DNA from 3 places in the Exiguobacterium sp. s102 genome. Region 1 is predicted to be linked to each of the others. Evidence: riboswitches for the same ligand, from Rfam matches in the RefSeq annotation. Region 1 holds a riboswitch; each other region holds the start of a gene.
The links. A riboswitch is a leader RNA that binds a small molecule or an ion and turns the genes downstream of it on or off. The one in region 1 is predicted to bind thiamine pyrophosphate.

Region 2: linked by a shared signal. The riboswitch ahead of KNQ02_RS14550 (ECF transporter S component) and the one ahead of KNQ02_RS07930 (thiamine phosphate synthase) in region 1 are both predicted to bind thiamine pyrophosphate.
Region 3: linked by a shared signal. The riboswitch ahead of tenA (thiaminase II) and the one ahead of KNQ02_RS07930 (thiamine phosphate synthase) in region 1 are both predicted to bind thiamine pyrophosphate.

Annotation. Positions count from the first base shown of each region.
Region 1 covers NZ_JACSML010000002.1:563,538-569,509, forward strand. The annotation lists gene KNQ02_RS07910 (hypothetical protein) at 169-459, shown strand; gene KNQ02_RS07915 (MFS transporter) at 612-1,796, opposite strand; gene KNQ02_RS07920 (OsmC family protein) at 2,002-2,427, shown strand; gene nagZ (beta-N-acetylhexosaminidase) at 2,424-3,653, shown strand; TPP riboswitch at 3,720-3,822, shown strand; gene KNQ02_RS07930 (thiamine phosphate synthase) at 3,912-4,502, shown strand; gene KNQ02_RS07935 (NAD(P)/FAD-dependent oxidoreductase) at 4,499-5,503, shown strand; gene thiS (sulfur carrier protein ThiS) at 5,487-5,690, shown strand; gene KNQ02_RS07945 (thiazole synthase) at 5,693-5,972, shown strand, end outside.
Region 2 covers NZ_JACSML010000008.1:49,798-55,769, forward strand. The annotation lists gene KNQ02_RS14540 (DEAD/DEAH box helicase) at 1-1,721, shown strand, start outside; gene KNQ02_RS14545 (50S ribosomal protein L25/general stress protein Ctc) at 2,094-2,732, shown strand; TPP riboswitch at 2,822-2,920, shown strand; gene KNQ02_RS14550 (ECF transporter S component) at 3,020-3,598, shown strand; gene KNQ02_RS14555 (ABC transporter ATP-binding protein) at 3,595-5,160, shown strand; gene KNQ02_RS14560 (energy-coupling factor transporter transmembrane component T family protein) at 5,126-5,851, shown strand; gene KNQ02_RS14565 (NAD(P)/FAD-dependent oxidoreductase) at 5,929-5,972, shown strand, end outside.
Region 3 covers NZ_JACSML010000002.1:321,021-326,992, forward strand. The annotation lists gene KNQ02_RS06690 (alanine/glycine:cation symporter family protein) at 1-123, opposite strand, end outside; gene abc-f (ribosomal protection-like ABC-F family protein) at 348-2,204, opposite strand; gene KNQ02_RS06700 (DUF1002 domain-containing protein) at 2,486-3,367, opposite strand; TPP riboswitch at 3,555-3,660, shown strand; gene tenA (thiaminase II) at 3,735-4,436, shown strand; gene KNQ02_RS06710 (sporulation protein) at 4,587-5,360, opposite strand; gene KNQ02_RS06715 (class I SAM-dependent methyltransferase) at 5,459-5,972, shown strand, end outside.

The DNA.
Region 1 (5,972 bases):
ACGTATGACTTCAATCATTATGTAGATAAGGCTCTTTTTTTGATGCAGACGCTTCACCCCTTTATAAAAGAATCGTATAAGCCTTTGGTAAATGACAAAATAATCAAAAAAACAGGAACTTTTTAGGTGGGTATCCGTAGAATAGGTTAAACAAAGGGGGAAGTTCGGATGGAAATCATTTTGGGGATCATTGCAGTCGGGGCAGCATTTTGGTTTTTCTTCAGTTACTTACTTGGCTTCAAAAAGAAAAATATCACGATGACGTTTGACGATCGTTTTTATACGCTCGATGAGCATGTCAAAGCAATTGAGCAGAAATTAAAGCAGGACGGAAAACAGGTCGAGTACTTAGGAAACCGCCGCTTTTTAGTAAGCGGGAAACGTTATCTGTTCGTTGAACGGACGGTTTCGATGTCTGGTGTTCCGATGCAACAAACGATTTTAGAGTTTGAAAAATAATCGAAAAAGCACGATGCCGTCCTGGAAGAAAGGGGCATCGTGCTTTTATTATGGGTATGAATAGAAGCTCAAACGTTAGTTTCCCTTTCGTACTACCAGTTACCAGTGTATAGGATGCGGGTTCATTGGATCATTATGTTCAAGTTACTTGATTATGAGCGCCGGTCGAGTCGGAAGCTGATTGCAGTCAACAACGCGGCAAGCAAAGCGACAAGTCCGCCGACGAGCGCCGTATTCATCATCGGTCCGCTCGCGTAAACGAGTCCACCGAGCGCGGAGCCGAAGGCGATCCCGACGTTACTTGCGACCGGCATCAAGGACGCAGCGAGTCCTTTTGCTTCCGGGTTGAACTTTTCCGCCAAGTCAATCAGATAGATTTGTGTCGATGTCGTCAATAAAATCGACATCAGTGACATCAAAGCGATATTGATCAGTCCGAGCGTGACGGATGACGTCGTGACATATAAGGCCGCCAAGACGAACGCTTGCACGACGAACACAAACCGTAACCGACCGATCGGATTATGACTGGCGATTTTCCCGGCCAGAATGTTACTGAAAATCGAGACGACGCCGTACGCGAGGAGGATTGGACTGATCCAGGCCCGCGGCAGCTCGAGTTCAAGTTCGAGAATCGGCACGAGGTACGTGTAGACGACATAGGTCGCACCAAATCCGAACGACGGGATGAAGAAGGCAATCATGATACGTGGGTTCGCGAGCAGGCGCAGTTGATCCTTAACGGAACTTGTCGCCGTCGCCTGTTGCCGTGGAACGACTTTGAAAACGGCGAAAAAAGCAATCAGTCCGAGAGCTGTCGTCAGCCAAAACGTCGCTTCAAAACCGGCATGTTGCCCGATGAACGTGCCGATCGGGACGCCGAAGACGTTCGCGAGCGTGAAGCCGCCGAAGATGAACGACACGGCGACACCGCGTTTCGCGACCGGGACACTGTCACTCGCGACGACCATCGCAAGCGAAATCAAGACACCGGTCAGGACGGCCGTGACGATCCGTGTTGCGAGCAGTAGCGAGTAGGTGTCGGCGATGCTGCTGCAAAAGTTCAAGACGACCCAAACAAAGATCAGGCTGAGCATCAATTTGCGACGTTCGAAGCGTCCCGTGATCGACATCGTGAACGGTGTCCCGATCGCGAAGGCAATCGCAAAGGCGGAGACGAGTGTGCCGGCTTTCGCAATCGTAATTCCGAGGGCCGAAGCGATTTCTGATAAAATCCCGACAATGACGAATTCGCTTGTGCCTAAGACGAACGTCAGTAAGGAGAGGGTGGCGATTAAAAGCCAGTCCGTTTTACTTAAACGGGTAGTAGATGACATATCAATTCCTCAATTCTAGCGCTAAGCAGCGCGAAACTATCGTTTTTCAGAATAGCATGATTCGTGTGTCAGGTGAACGGGAATCGGATGGAAACGGAAAAGAAGAATTATTTTGAATAGCATGTCAATTTTCTTCAGGTGAGACTACGCTATAATGAAGGAGAGCGAAGCGAACCGAACTAAAAATCGAAAGGTAGTGAGAAAAATGCAAGCGACGATTACATGGAATCACAAGATGGGCTTTAGTGGAGTGACGGAGTCCGGACACCAACTGGCAATGGATGCAGCACCTGAAAATAACGGGGAGAACGGAGCACCACGACCAACTGAATTGTTGTTACACGCCGTCGCCGGCTGTACGGGAATGGACATCGTCTCCATTTTAGAAAAAATGCGTTTACCGTTAACCTCGTTTGAGATGGACATTGAGGGAGAACGGGCGACGGAACACCCGCGCCGCTTTACGACGATTTCGATTCATTATCGTCTCGAAGGCGACTTACCGGATGATAAAGTCCGCCGGGCCGTGTCGTTATCAAAAGATAAATACTGTTCTGTCTCGAAATCACTGAATGCTGAAATTGAAGTCTATTATTCAATCAATGGCGTCCGAAACGAGGAACCGCTTTGAAACCGATTTACGTGCTTTTAACGGCTTGCTTTTTGACGGCATGCGCGAGTGAACCGCCCCAAACCGAGACGAAACCGGAACCGAAGACGAGTCAGCAACAGCCGGTCGCTGACGAACCGACGGCTGCCGACCAGGCGGAGCAAGACATCAAACGTCAGCTCGCCAAACTCTCGACTGCTGAAAAGGTCGATCAATTGCTGTATATCGGGATCAGTGGGACGACGTTATCGGACGCGGACCGAAGTCTGTTAAACGATCACGCGATAGGCGGTGTCCTGTTACTCGGAGGCAATATCACGTCAGACGCCCAGCTGAAAACCTTGACGGCAGCAATCAAGGACGCACAAGACGACGAAGCGCTCGCGTTCCTCGGCTTCGATGAAGAAGGAGGACGTGTCAGTCGTGTCCCGGATCAAACGTTTCATTTACCTCCGAGTCTGACGCTCGGTCAGAAAAACGATCCGGCATTGATGCAAAAGGCCGGACAGGCGCTTGGTGCGATGTCACGGTTTTATGGATTCAATATGGATTTTGCCCCGGTTCTTGATGTCAACAGTAACCCGGTGAACCCGATCATCGGTGACCGGGCACTCAGTGCTGAGCCGGATGATGTCGCCCGGCTCGGTGTCCCGTTAATGCTGGGAATCAAGTCGGAAGATGTCGTGCCGGTCATCAAACATTTTCCCGGACACGGGGATACGACCGTCGATTCGCATGTCGGCTTACCGACCGTGACGAAGACGAAAGCGCAACTCGAGCAACTGGAACTCGTCCCGTTCAAAGCGGCAATCGATGCCGGAGCGGAAATGGTGATGGTCGCACACATTTTATTCCCGGCGCTCGACCCAGACAATCCGTCGTCGTTATCAGAGCCGGTCATGCAACAACTGTTGCGTGAAGAGTTGAAGTTCGATGGCGTCATCGTGACGGACGACCTCGTAATGGGTGCGATCACGAAACAATATGGTCTCGCCCAAGCTTCGCGTCTCGCCCTCGAACGTGGTGCCGACATGGCGATGTTCTCGCAAGCCGGTGCTTACACGGATGTTCATGCGGCAATTATGCAGGGGATCAAGGACAAGTCACTATCACAGGCTGACCTCGACGCGAAAGTGACACGTGTCTTACGTCTGAAACAAACGTATGATTTAGCAGACACGAAGCTGATTCCAACGCGTGAACAATTGACGGAACAGGTCAAAACGGTCACGGATCGGCTGAACTGACAAGTCAGACTAGAAATCAAGCGAGCGGTCATGGTAGACTACGAATGAACCAACCAACACTAAATAGTTCTACACTAGGGGAGTCTCGCAGCAGACTGAGACGGAAATATCCGGACCCTTTGAACCTGATCTAGTTCGTACTAGCGGAGGGAAGTGGCTTCTGATTATCATCCTGTCTCAGGTCTTACCTGGACATTTTTCGGACCACTCCATCATGTTCATGGGGTGGTCCTTTTTGTGTAGCAAGGAGGAGAAGGTATGCGTCCGAAGTTACATATTGTGACGACCGGGACAAAAGAGCTGACACATCTTCTAGAAGTCTTGCCGGCTGTTGTGCCTTATGTCGACATGATTCATATCCGGGAACCGGGTTGGTCGGCGGACCGACTCGTCCAATTGATCGAGGAGCTAGTATGCGCCGGTGTTCCAAGTGAAAAACTAATCGTCCATGACCGGCTCGATGTCGCCCTCGTGACGAAGTCAAGTGTCCAGTTGACATCGCGCAGTATTCCCGTCGCTGTCGTGCGGCGTCAATTCAGCGAGCTACAAATCGGCCGATCAATCCACTCCTTGACGGAAGCGCTTGAGACGGGCAGCGACTTCGTCATGTATGGTCATGTCTTTGCGACGGCGTCAAAACAGGACGTCGCCCCGCGCGGACTAGCGGCACTCGCGCAAATCGTCACGTTTTCAAAAGTCCCCGTCATCGCGATTGGCGGGATTCAGCCGGAGAATGTCGCGGGTGTCCTCGCGACCGGAGTTGCTGGCATCGCTGTGATGTCAGGGATTCTCGGTCAGGCAAATCCGGTCGAAGCAGTCCGGTCGTATCGCGAGGTGCTTGATCAATGAAAGCAACAGAGACGTTAATCGTCGGCGCAGGCGTAATCGGTTTGACACTCGCCTACGAATTGCTCAAACGAGGACAACCGGTACGCGTGCTTGAGCAAAATCGTTCCAGTGAAGGAGCGACGCGAGCGGCAGCCGGCATGCTTGCGACGGATCATGAACTGATCCCTGCCTTACATCAACTGGCGGCAGCGAGTCGACAGCTTTATCCCGACCTCGTCCGTGAGCTGTTTAATGAGACCGGCATTGATAGTGGCTATAAAGAAAACCCGTTTCGACTGATCCGTGCAGACGGGGACATCCGGTTCGCTTCAGTCGGTCAAATCGATCCCGTCCAGTTGACGCGTTCGCTCCGTCACGCGATTAAAGCCCGCGGAGGTGTGATTGAAGAACAGACAATGGTCACGGGACTGCACCGGGCAGGGGCGACCGTCGTCGGCGTTGCGACAAGTAACGGTAAGCGCGAAGCCGGGAACGTCGTGGTCGCAAGCGGTCGGGGATCAGAAGCGTTACTCGCGACGAGTGGTGTCGAGATCGCGACGGTACCGGTCAAAGGCGAATGCCTCGCCGTCCGGCTTCCGGGGCATGTCTTGACCGAGACGTTGTTTAGCGACGACGTGTACCTCGTCCCGAAGTTTGACGGACGGATCATCATCGGGGCGACGGAACGGATCGGTGACGAGACGACAGGGGTCAGCGTCAGCGGGATTGAACATCTCCTGCAGGCGGCGGTGCGACTGTTCCCAGCAATCAGAGAAGCGGAAATCGTGGACATCTGGTCCGGGATTCGTCCACAAACAGCGGACGGATTGCCTTATCTCGGGCAGGTCCCGGGAGTCGGGCACCTATTCGTCGCGACCGGGCATCATCGGCACGGGATATTACTCGCCCCGATCACGGCGTCCGTCCTGGCAGACGAGGTAACGGGAATCACGCCGAAATATGAGCTTCGTCCGTTTTCATTACATGAATCGAGGAGGAACACGAATGCAACTCACCATTAATGGTCAACCGTATACGCTTGACGGAACGATTTCGACAATCGACGGATTGATTCATCATCTCAATTTGACGGAAAAAATGGTCATCATCGAACAGAATCGACAGATTGTCGAGCGGACAGCATACCAAAACACACCCATTCAAACAGGCGATTCATTTGAAATCGTTCACTTCGTAGGAGGCGGTTAATCATGTTAACGATTGGTCAAACGACATTTCAGTCGCGGTTATTACTCGGAACGGGCAAATACCCCGACGTGACGACACAGCAGCAAGCAGTCGAGGCATCAGGAGCAGACATCCTGACCTTTTCCGTTCGCCGGATGGATATCTTCGAAGCGAGTCAACCGAACTTTTTAGAGGCGCTTGATTTGAGTCAGTATCATTTATTACCGAACACGGCGGGGGCGAAGACAGCGGAAGAAGCGGTTCGGCTGGCAAAACTTGCCCGCGCGTCCGGACTGTGCGACA
Region 2 (5,972 bases), on a different contig from region 1:
GTCCATTCCATCCGAAAATTGAAGTCAATGTGACGAAGCGACTCGATTGGTTGACATTCAAGTTTTCGATGGACGGGATTTCAGAACAAGAACTGTCGGCGGTCCTTGCGTCACTCGTGACGCAAAAGACGTACCACCGTTTACGTTCAGGACAATTGCTGTCGCTTGAAGACCGTGCCTTCACGCAAATCAAACGACTGTTACAGGAAGTCGAAGCGACGGAACAGACGTTACTTGAAGCGGAATTGACCGTTCCTGCCGTGCCGAACTTGGCCCTGTTGACCCCGGCTGCCTTCTTGACGGTCCACAGTCAACTGAAGGAACGATTGCTCGAGATGAAAGCCGGAAAAACAGAACGACTGGCGTTACCGGAACCGCTCGCGACACAACTTTTGCCGTATCAGCAAGACGGCGTCCGCTTCTTCAAGAGTCTTGCGGCACACGACTGTCATGGCATCTTAGCGGACGAGATGGGACTCGGCAAAACGATTCAAGCCATCGGTTATATCGAAACGCTCCCGAGTGCACGTGTCTTGATCGTCGCCCCGGCGTCACTCCTCTACAACTGGGCAGCAGAGCTGCGCCGCTTTGCTCCGACACGCACCGTCCATGTGCTCAGTGGAAGTCGTGCGTCGCGCTTACGACAGCTCGAAGACTTGCCGGACGACGTCATTCTCATCATCTCCTACCCGTCGCTCCGGCTCGACATCAAAAATCATCAAACGATCCATTACGATTGTATCTTTTTTGATGAAGCACAACATCTGAAGAATCCACGGTCGCAGACGACGGTCAGCTTAAAACAACTGTGGGCGACGCGGCGGTTTGCCTTGACGGGGACGCCGCTCGAAAACAAGACGCTTGATCTCTGGTCAATCTTTGACGTCGTCTTCCCGACACTCTTGCCGGACCGGCAACGGTTTCTCGACTGGTCAGCACGGGACGTCCAACAATTCGTCGAACCGTTTTTGCTGCGCCGGACGAAAAAAGATGTTTTGCAACAGTTGCCGGCGAAACAAGTCGTCCATCAGTACACGGAACTGACGGCGGGTCAGAAAAAACTCTATGCCGCCCACTTGGCAAAGTTACAGCTCGAGACGTTACAGCATCTCGATCAGTCAAAACCGGAAGAACGGATGAAGTTACTCGCCGGATTGACCCGGCTCCGGCAAATCTGTTGCGACCCCCGGTTGTTCGTCGAAAACTACCGTGGCCGGTCGGCGAAACGGGACCGGTTGCTCGCCTTGATTCAAGAAAAACGGGCAGCAGGCAAACGGATCTTAATTTTTTCACAGTTTACAAAAATGCTCGATTTGATTCGGGACGACCTGCATGAGTTGCACCTCCCTCATTTCGAACTGCGCGGGGATACACCGATTGCGGAGCGTCTCGAACGCTGCGACCGTTTTAATGCAGGCGAAGTCGATCTGTTTTTGATTTCACTGAAGGCGGGCGGCACCGGACTGAACCTGGCGACGGCGGATACCGTCATCTTATATGACAGTTGGTGGAATCCGGCTGTCGAACAGCAAGCGGCTGACCGGGCACACCGGATGGGACAAACACAGACGGTCGAAGTCATTAAATTAATCACGAAAGGCACGATCGAAGAAAAAATCATCGAGCTGCAGGAGCGGAAGGCGACACTCGTGACGGACATACTTGAACAACCGGCGTCACTTGCGTTATCGGTCGATGAGATGGTTCAATTGCTTGAATAAGAGGAAGTTCACCGCCTATATTTTTAAGGGAGCTGCTTCGTCCAATGATTTCTTTACATGATGTAAACCGTTGCTGCTCTAGGGAGAACAGGTTTCTGGCTATCGTTTTTTCGCCGGTTGATGTTTAGCTTTTAATGTTACGGGGGTATAACTATCATAGCACCGCATCAGCGAGTTGCTTTTACAACCACATGTTTCTCAATATCAGCGTAATGACCTGGGAGAGAAATGCTAACCACTCACTTCGATCTTCATTTTTATGAAATCAATTTGAAATAGCATTCGATGCACCGTCTTGATCCGGAACGATTCGTTCCACTCCTTTCTTCATTACCTTTTGAGGGCTATACCAAATTCAAGGGGGAAATGAACATGTCAGTAACATTAAAAGTAGAAGAACGCGAAGTACGCCCACGCTCACTTAGAAAGCAATTACGTCATGAAGGAAAAGCTCTTGGTGTCGTGTATGGTTACAAAGTGGAAAGTACACCGATTGCCTTTGACGAAAAAGCATTGATCAAAGTCGTTCGCGAACATGGTGAGAATGCACTTGTTGCACTTCAAATCGGTGGTAAAAAAGTCAACACACTGATCAACAAACTCGATATGGATATCTTCACACCAACAATCAAGCACGTTGAATTCATCGCTGTTAAAATGGATGAAGAAACAGAAGTCGAAACAGATATCGTCCTCGTCGGCGAAGCGGCTGGTGCAAAACTTGGTGGATATCTTTCACAAACACTCTTTAAAGTAACAGTTGCAGCTACACCAGATAAATTACCGGAACGCGTCGAAGTCGATGTGACAAATCTTAACCTCGGTGATTCTCTATCGGTTTCGGATTTACCGGAAGAAAAAGAATACCGTATCGTTACGGAAGGTGACATTCAAGTCGTTGCCGTCGTCGAATCGACACTTGAAGCGGATCTCGAAGAAGCAGATGCTGAAGAACCAGCTGAAGCGACAGAAGAAGTTTCTACTGAAGAACAAACGAAAGAAAAAGAATAATTTTTCTTACCCTCCCCTCGCGGAGGGTTTTTATCTGTATTGACAACTGTCGGTAGAGTCGGTACAGTAAATAGCGTACACACTATATGCACATCCACTAGGGGAGCCCATTGGCTGAGACGATTCACTTCGGACCCTTTGAACCTGATCTAGTTCATACTAGCGTAGGAAAGTGGAGCGGTAATTCGTTCAATTTTTCTGCATGTTTGCAGATTCAGCGACCGCTCTCTTTCATAGAGGGCGGTCTTTTTGTTTGTCTGGTGGTTGTGCCAAAGGGAGATAGGAACATGAACAGTTGGAAAATGAAAGAAATCATTGTCATGATGATGTTGTCGGTTGCTTGCGGGGTACTCTACTTAGGGTGGTCGACATTGTGGTTACCGATTTCCGCGATCTTCGGACCGGTCGGATCGAACTGGATGTTCGGGATTTGGGTCATCGCGAGTCCGCTTGTCGCCTACATCATTCAAAAGCCCGGGGCAGCACTGATTGCAGAAGTCGTCGCCGCGGCTGTCGAATTATTCACGGGGAGTCACTTCGGATTATCGGCCTTATTGATTGGTTTCGCTCAAGGAATCGGTGCCGAAATCGCTTTTGCCCTCTTCGGATACCGGAAGTTCAACACGATGACGTTAGTTCTATCCGGAATGTTCGCCGCAATTGGTAGTATGGTCTATAGTCTTGTCGTCAATGGTTTCGCCTACTATACGACGACGACACTTCTGTTGACGTTTTCCCTTCAACTCGTCAGCGGTGCATTGCTCGGTGGATTACTTGCGAAAGTCATCGTCGATGCGCTCGTCAAGACAGGGACGTTGAACGGTTATGCGATCGGGCGTAAGCGGCGGAAGCCGGATGCAGCATGATTCATTGTAACGACTTGTCTGTCCGCTATCCGGGGCAACATGACAACGTCCTGCACAAGGTGACGGTGACGCTACACGAAGGGGAAACGACGTTGCTCGTCGGACCGAGCGGCAGTGGGAAAACGACGTTTTTACATGTTCTCGCCGGCTTATTACCTGACGCGATCGAAGCCGATGTCAGCGGCCACTGCAAAACGAATGGGACGGTCGGAATCCTTTTTCAAAATCCGGACGACCAGTTCTGCATGCAGACCGTCGGAGCGGAAGTTGCCTTTAGTCTTGAAAATCGCTCAGTCGACCGCAGTCAGATGGATGACCGGATTGACGCCGTACTGGCACGTGTCGGTCTGGACGTGCCGCTGACGACACCGATTATGCAACTGTCAGGAGGGATGAAACAACGACTCGCCCTCGCCTGCGTCCTAGCGCTTGAGCCGGATATTCTATTGCTTGACGAACCGACGGCGCAACTCGATCCGGCAGGACATCGGGTTTTGATGCAGCTGATTGAGGAACTCCATCACGACCGGACGTTGACGCTCGTTCTGATTGAACATCAGCTTGACCGCTGTGTGACGTTCAGTGACCGGGTGCTCGTCTTCGATCACGGCGGAACGATTTTACGCGATGGTCCGCCGCTTGATGTCTTCGGTCAGTATCGCGATGAACTTGAACGACGCGGCATTGCGACGCCGCTCCTCTACCCGTATGAACTGGAAACCGTGCCCCCCGCTTCTTCCCAGGCGGGGCGGTTACGAAAAGTGACTAACAACCGTCCTCCGGTTCGGCACGACACGACGTTCGCGCTGACGCGCACCGCGTTAGGACGCCGTAAGCAAGTGATTGTCGATAACCTGTCGCTTGCAACACACGCCGGAGAATGGATCATGGTCGTCGGATCGAACGGTGCCGGGAAAAGCACGTTGCTCGAAACACTGGCGAAATTGATTCCGGCGCAAGGCGGTACGGTCCGCTTGTTCGAAAAAGAACTGCGGACATGGAAAAGTCGGAGCTATTACCGACACGTCGGATTCGTCTTTCAACAGCCAGAGCTCCAATTTCTCAAGCAGACGGTCGAAGACGAGCTCGTAATCAGCATGGATGCACCGACGCCGGAGCGGATTGAAACGGCGTTGCAATCCTACCGGTTAACCCATGTCGCCCGTCAGTCGCCCCTCGCCCTGAGCATGGGTCAAAAGCGACGGCTCAGCGTCGCAACGATGTTGTTAGAACCAAAAGACGTCCTGTTACTCGATGAACCGACGTTCGGTCAAGATGCCGAGACGACAAGTCAACTCATCGAGATGTTCGAGCAGGCGCGATTAAACGGGACGACGCTGATCATGGTGACGCATGACATGGAGCTGGTCCACCAGTATGCCGACCGGGTCCTCGTCCTTGGTGACGGGCGACTTCAGTTCGACGGCACACCGGACACTTTGTTTAAAGACGAGACGTTACTCGAGCATAACCAACTCTCTCGTCCGTTATCGTATTTGTATCAGCAACTCGAGGAGGTGAAACGTCGTGCAGGAAAACGACTCCCCGCTCGCACGTATTAATCCGGCACTCAAGCTCGGTGCCCTCCTGTACGTGATGGTGCTCTTGATTGCGGCACCGACGTTACGCGAAACGATAGCCTTACTTTTACTCGCTGCGGTCGGATTGGGCTGCTCCGGTTGGTCACTGTTGACGCTCGCCAAACGGGTCTCCCCCTACCTCGTCTTGTTCTTGCTGACATTTTGGATGATGGCAGCCTTCGGAAAAGGCAGTACGGAAGTTTGGTCATTCGGTTGGTTTCGCGTCACGGAAGAAAGTATCGGTCATGCCTGGTTGATTGCACTGCGGATGCTCGCCTTCGTCTTCCTCAGTTTGACGTTCATCGCGACGACCGACCAAACCCGGTTCGTCATGAGCCTGATTCATCAGTGCCGCCTTCCGGACCGTCTCGCATACGGCTTTTTAGCAGGGATTCGTTTTATTCCGATCTTCCAGCAGGAAATAAGAACAATCCGTCAAGCACGGCGTGTCCGGCAACAGCACTCGATTTGGCCATGGCAGACGTTTTTCGCCATCAGTTTACCGCTTTTTACGAACAGTATCATCCGTTCGGAACAAATCGCGATTGCGATGGAAGCGCGTCGGTTTCAGGCCGAGCGGACGTATTATGTCCGTCCGGTCGTGACGCGTCACGATCAAGTGTTTTTTGCTCTCGTTTGTCTCGTGACGAGCTTGCTTCGGATTGTCCTATGACATTCATTAGATTAACGCAGACGGATTCAGGGAATCATAGTCTCGGAAGCAGTTAATTTAAAGAAGTAGGTGAAGGTTTGAAACGAATCGTATTAGTCGGGGCAGGTCATGCCCATTTAGA
Region 3 (5,972 bases), 240 kb from region 1:
GAACTTCGTTTTAATGGTGAAGTAGATGCCGACTCCGATTAAAGCGGCGATTAAGATATAAGACCATAAGATGTTGTTGGCGAAATCGACGCCCGATTGTACAGCTTGTTGAAATGCATCCATGTGATAGTTCCTCCCAAAGTGTTTTTGCTAAAAACTGATAATAGCTATAAGTTGAATTATACGAATTTTCAGACAACTTGCAAGCTTTTTTTCGAAACTTTCTTTTAAAATATTTAAAATATATTTTTTCGGGTTCAGAAAAACAGATCGTCATCAAAGCATTTTTAATTTAAAAAACCACCGCACTTAATGAAGCAGCGGTGGTGAAATGATGCGTTTTTTGATTAGTGATCGACTGCCAACAATTTTTCATAGAAGTCATCAATTTGACTGACGAGCTGTTCTCGTTCTGAGAATAATGTCGTGAGGACTTCATAATCATGTGTCGCCGCGAGTGATGTATCGAGTAAAGCCACCTCATCCTCTAGCTGTTGAATCTGCTGTTCGAGTTCGCCTGCATTTAAAGCCGGATGTTTCCCGGCTACCGGCGTCCGGGTAGCGCGGGGCGTGGGTGCCGCTGATTCGACGATTGACCGGGCATGTCGTTTTTCGGCAGCATATTGGTAAGAACCGTGAAAGATTTCTGTCGTGTCATCTAGCCAATAGGTTTTCGAGAAGAGTCGGTTCAAGAAATAACGGTCGTGCGATACGGCAATCAGCGTTCCGTCAAAGTGCTCGAGTGCTTCTTCAAGCGCCTCGCGGGATTCAATGTCGAGGTGATTCGTCGGTTCGTCAAGAATCAGGACATTAAGCGGCGAATGGACAAGAATCGCGAGCATCAAGCGCATCTTTTCCCCGCCGCTTAACGCAGTAATCGGTAAGAAGACACGTGGACCGAAAAAGAGGAAACGGGCCAACAGGGAGCGAGCTGTTCCTTCGTCCGCCGAAACGTGTGAGCGGAAGTAATCGATCAGTCGCTCTTCACCCGGCATATCGACGTGTTGCGATAAAAATCCGACCTGATTTGACGGACCACGCGTGACACGTCCGTTCGTCGGCTGGAGTTGTCCAAGTAAGACACGTAATAACGTCGTTTTCCCACTTCCGTTCGCACCGACGATTCCAATCCGGTCACGTGCCGCGGCTTCGAAATCGAGCGACGCGAACAACTTCCGGCCGGCGACGGAAAGCGTGACATCCTCAAGACGGTAAACGATTTGACTGAGTTGCCCTTGCGACGAAAAGCGGATGTCAGGCACCGCTTTTTCCAGGAGCGGCCGTTTGAGTCGCTCAATCCGTTCGAGTGCCCGTTCCATGGCTTTTGCTTTTCGGAACAGTTTTTCGCTTGGCGGAGAGGCTTCATTTGCCCACTGGCGCAAGCGCCGAATCGCATCCTTCATCTGTTTGATTTTCTTTTGTTGTTCCGTGTAGGCGTGGAATTGTTCGAGGAGCAGGCGTTCTTTCGCGACCGTGTACGCCGAATAATTTCCTGGGTAGATTGTCAGTTCACCATCTTCAAGTTCAGCGATCAAGTTGACACTTGCGTCAAGAAACACGCGATCATGCGAGACGATGATGACAGCGCCCGGATAACTGTTTAAAAATTGTTCGAGCCATTCGATTGCTGCGAGATCGAGGTGATTCGTCGGTTCGTCGAGAATCAACAAGTCTGGTTCCACCAGCAGCATCCGGCCGAGGCAGATTTTCGTTTGTTCGCCACCACTTAATTGAGAAAAGGGACGTGTCAGCAAGGCATCGAGGTGGAGTCCGTTAATCATGCGCTGGATTTTCGAGTCGAGCAGGTAACCGTCCTGTTGTTCGAATTGTTCGGTCACACGCGTATACTCATTTAGCACATCGTCCAGGTGGTCAGCACTTGCCATTTGTTGTTCAAGCTGATGCATCGTCGTCCGTAAGGCGACGATTTGGGCAAATGCGGTCCAGAGAACATCAAGGCCCGTCAATTCTTCTGCGAACTGTGGAATTTGAGCCAAATAACCGATGGAAAGTCCTTTTTTGAGATAAAGGGTTCCGCTGTCCGCTGTTTCGAGTTGCGCGATTAAACGCAGTAACGTGGTTTTTCCGGTTCCGTTTCGACCGATCAATCCGATGCGGTCAGCTTGCTTAAGATAGAGCGAGACATCGGTTAAGACGGATGCTCCCCCAAATTGTTTTGTCAGGTGTTGGATGTCGCAAATCATGATCAGTAACTTCCTTTCATGCGCATCAAAAAACGGAGAACGCAAATAGCGCTCTCCGTTTACCGTAAAAGGTGCGCTTTGCTTTATTTTTCAGATGGATGTTCCTAAGAAAAGGGCAGACTCGTCCTTTAGAACGCCATTTCATGAAAAATCGCGCGCAACAGATAAAGTTGTTCCATCAACCATTGCTTACACGCAGCAAAACCCATCTTTTACACCACCTTTTCGTTTCGATAAAGTTAGTTTACCATGTTTTGAACTGAAAATGAAATCGTTTTCAGTTACTTGAACAGTCCGGAAATCGAGTTAAAGAACTTACTTAAGCCGTCAAACAGTTTTGCAAAAAATCCTTTCGTTTCTTCGGAGGTCGCGAACGCGTGGATATCTTGCCCGGCACCCTTTAATCCGGTCTCGATTTGTCCCCAGTTCAAGTCAGCTTTCTCCATTTGACTGAACAATGACGTCAACCGCTCCATTTGGGCGTCCGACAACTGGATGTTGTTATTTTGAATGACTTGGATGATGACATTCTCGATATCGACTTTGGTTTTCGGCTTTTGTTTGGCGATCTCTGCTTTGATTTCATTCATCAGTTCGGCGACTTTGTCCGTCCCGACCGTTTTTCCGACATCGGAAGTGACCGATAACTCTTGTTGGGCTAAATCTTTTCGTTCATCCGTCAATTTAATGCCGGTCTCAGCCGACGTTTGATCGTATGCTTTCATGATCCCCGTCAAAGCAGAGGTCCCGGTGACTTTATAAGGGGAAGTGATTGTGATGTCGGCGTCCGTTACGCCTGCAGTGACGAGCGCGTTCAAGTACATGTCTTTTGTTACCCAGGTAATGTTTTCGATCGCGACAGATAAACCGTCGCCTTTTTCAGCGAGTTCGATTTTTGCGGAAGAGTACATATTGCCGCCGAGTTGCGATTGGGGAACGTTTTTCCCTAAATATTTTTCTTCATCCGCTGCCGTGGCGATGACGGGCGTAATGCCTTCCGGCGCATTCAATCGGGCGAGTACCCAGGCTTTATCCTTTGCCCCGAGCGATTCACCAAGCGTGATGATTGTTTTATCGACGACTTGCTCTGCTGAAGCAGCAGTCGGTAGAAGTAAACTTGTCGCTAAAAGCGTCGTGGTCATGATTTTTGTTGCTTTATTCATAGTATAAATCCTCCGAGTATAGTAGGTAGTATCAGGTGCTAATTTCATTGTAAGTGACGTCTTCCAGAACGGAATCGGTCTTGAGGCGGAATGAACCGCCCACCTCGTGTCCCTAATCCTATACTACATTTCATTTAAAATCCTGATCATGTGACTGAAAAAATGATATAGTGAAGAGGAATTAAATAATGACCACTAGGGGAGTCGGTAGGCCGACTGAGACGACGAAGACGTTCGGACCCTTTGAACCTGATTAAGTTTGGACTTACGGAGGGAAGTGGCGTGAATATCTCTCTTGTTGTCTCTTCACGTCATGCCCTGTTCGTAGGGTGTGGCGTTTTTTGATTCAACAAAAGGGGGAATTAGGTTGAAATTCAGTCAAGAAATTCGGCAAGCCGCAAAAACATATTGGGACAGCAGTTTTTCCCATCCATTCGTCACAGGCATTGGTGACGGGACGTTACCGCTCGAAAAATTTCGACATTATGTCATGCAGGATGCGTATTACTTAAAACATTTCGCAAAAATTCAAGCCCGGGCCGCCTCAAAGGCAACGGATTTTGCGACGATCGCGGAACTCGCGGAACATGCGACATCGACCTATGCGGCTGAGCTATCACTCCATCAATCGTTTTTTGAACCGCTCGCTATTACGGAAGCGGATTTAGCAGCGTTCGAACCGGCACCGACTGCGTATGCCTATGTCTCACATATGCATCATGCGAGCGAGGGGACACTCGGGGAAACGATTGCAGCGATTTTACCGTGTTACTGGCTTTATTATGAAGTCGGACAACAACTGTTGACGAAGTCACCGGCGTCACCGATTTATCAACAGTGGATTGCAACATACAGCTCGGAATGGTTCGAACGGGTCGTCTTTGAACAGGTCGACCGGCTGGATGCTTTGGCGGCGCAAGCGACTGAAGCAGAACGGGAACGGATGAAACACCATTTCGTCAGAAGCTGTTATTACGAATTGATGTTTTGGGAAATGGGCTGGACGGAAGAAACGTTTGAACGTCTCTTTACACAAGTTACGCGTCAACCAAAAGTAACGAAACGATAAGTACAGCTTTAGCCGCTGTTGATCAGCGCGATCAGACGGCAGACTGCACAAAACCTGAGCAATTTTCAGCTTTCGTAAAGAAAGTCATGGCAATCGCTCAGGTTTTTTTGTTGGTGGATTACAGGCATGATGAAAATTCTGGTAAGGAAATCAGCTGTACCGTTCAATCAAATCGTTTAATTGTTGTTTGACGGCGTTTCGGTCCATCAAATCGTGGTTCGATAAGGATAGCTTCGTCATCGTCTCATCCGCACCCGCCATCTCACTGAAGAGCGAACCTAAGTCGTGGGCACGACGGTCGATTTGCAAGACGATGTCGATGCCGGTACGGTCTTGGAGCATGATGAGTTCGACTTCATCGAGTTTATGGGCGAAGTACGTATTGCGTGCCGAATACTCGAGTTCCTGGGCGATCGGTAAATCCTTCCGGTAACGCCCGGGAAGTTTTTCCGTGTCCGCTTTCTTGAGTCGGAAGCCAAGTTCTTCCATCGCTTCTAAGATAACGGATTGGAGGTCATTGGCTTGGACGATGATGGCGTCCCGGTCTGACGGATCGACCGCCTGGGCGATATCGAGACCCGTTTCAATCCATGACTTCGATTGACTGACCGAGAGCGGCGTATTGAATGGTACTTGAAGCGTAAACGGAATTTCGCGTTCGACACCTGCTTCAATCGTAAAGGCGGCTTCGTTTAGCGAAAAACGATCGAGTGTGAACGTCGTAAATGTCGTGCTGTCCCTGACTTCTTCTTTATATTGTGTATTAAACGCTAAATAAATCCGATCGATTTCTTGGTCGACATTGCCGCCTTTAATATGGACGGTTCCGTGAATCTGTCCGCCTGGCTCACAGCGTTCGCTGTCGAGTCGTGTATCGACTGTGGCGGCACCGATTCCGATTTGTGATAAAAGTTTTTTGAACATCGTTCGTTCCTCCTTTAATGATGAAGCTACCTTACTTGTCGAATAGGGTGGAATTTGCTACAGTTTCGAAAGAACAATCAGAAAAGGACGGGACTACAGTGGAATTACACCAAGTAAAAGAATTACTCACTCAAAAGCTCGAGGCTGCTGCTCTCGTGCATGCAACGATTAGTGGTCCGCGCCAAAAGTCGAATGATCTTCGAAGAATCAAACTAAAACCGATTCTATTGAAAGATACGTATGCAATCCAGTTAGAGTTTCAATATGAACGGATAATTAAACACGAAAATTTGTCGGTTGATGAATTTTTAGAACGACTCGACGGATTGATGGAGGAATTCCGTCAATTTTTATTCCGTTTCGAGACGGAAGAAGTTCAGTTCCAGTTATCCAAAAAAATGAAAGTATCGTTAAAAACAACGCAACAGTCACCCCTGCAAGCAGAACTGTCGCATAACCGTAAAAAAAGTCATCTCCTTGAAGATGGTGTCGTCGTTCCGTTTTTAGTCCGACTCGGTGTCATGACGGAAGACGGACAAGTCAAACGGCAAAAGTACGATAAATTTAAACAAATCAATCGGTTCCTGGAGTTCGTCGAAGATAGTATTTCCG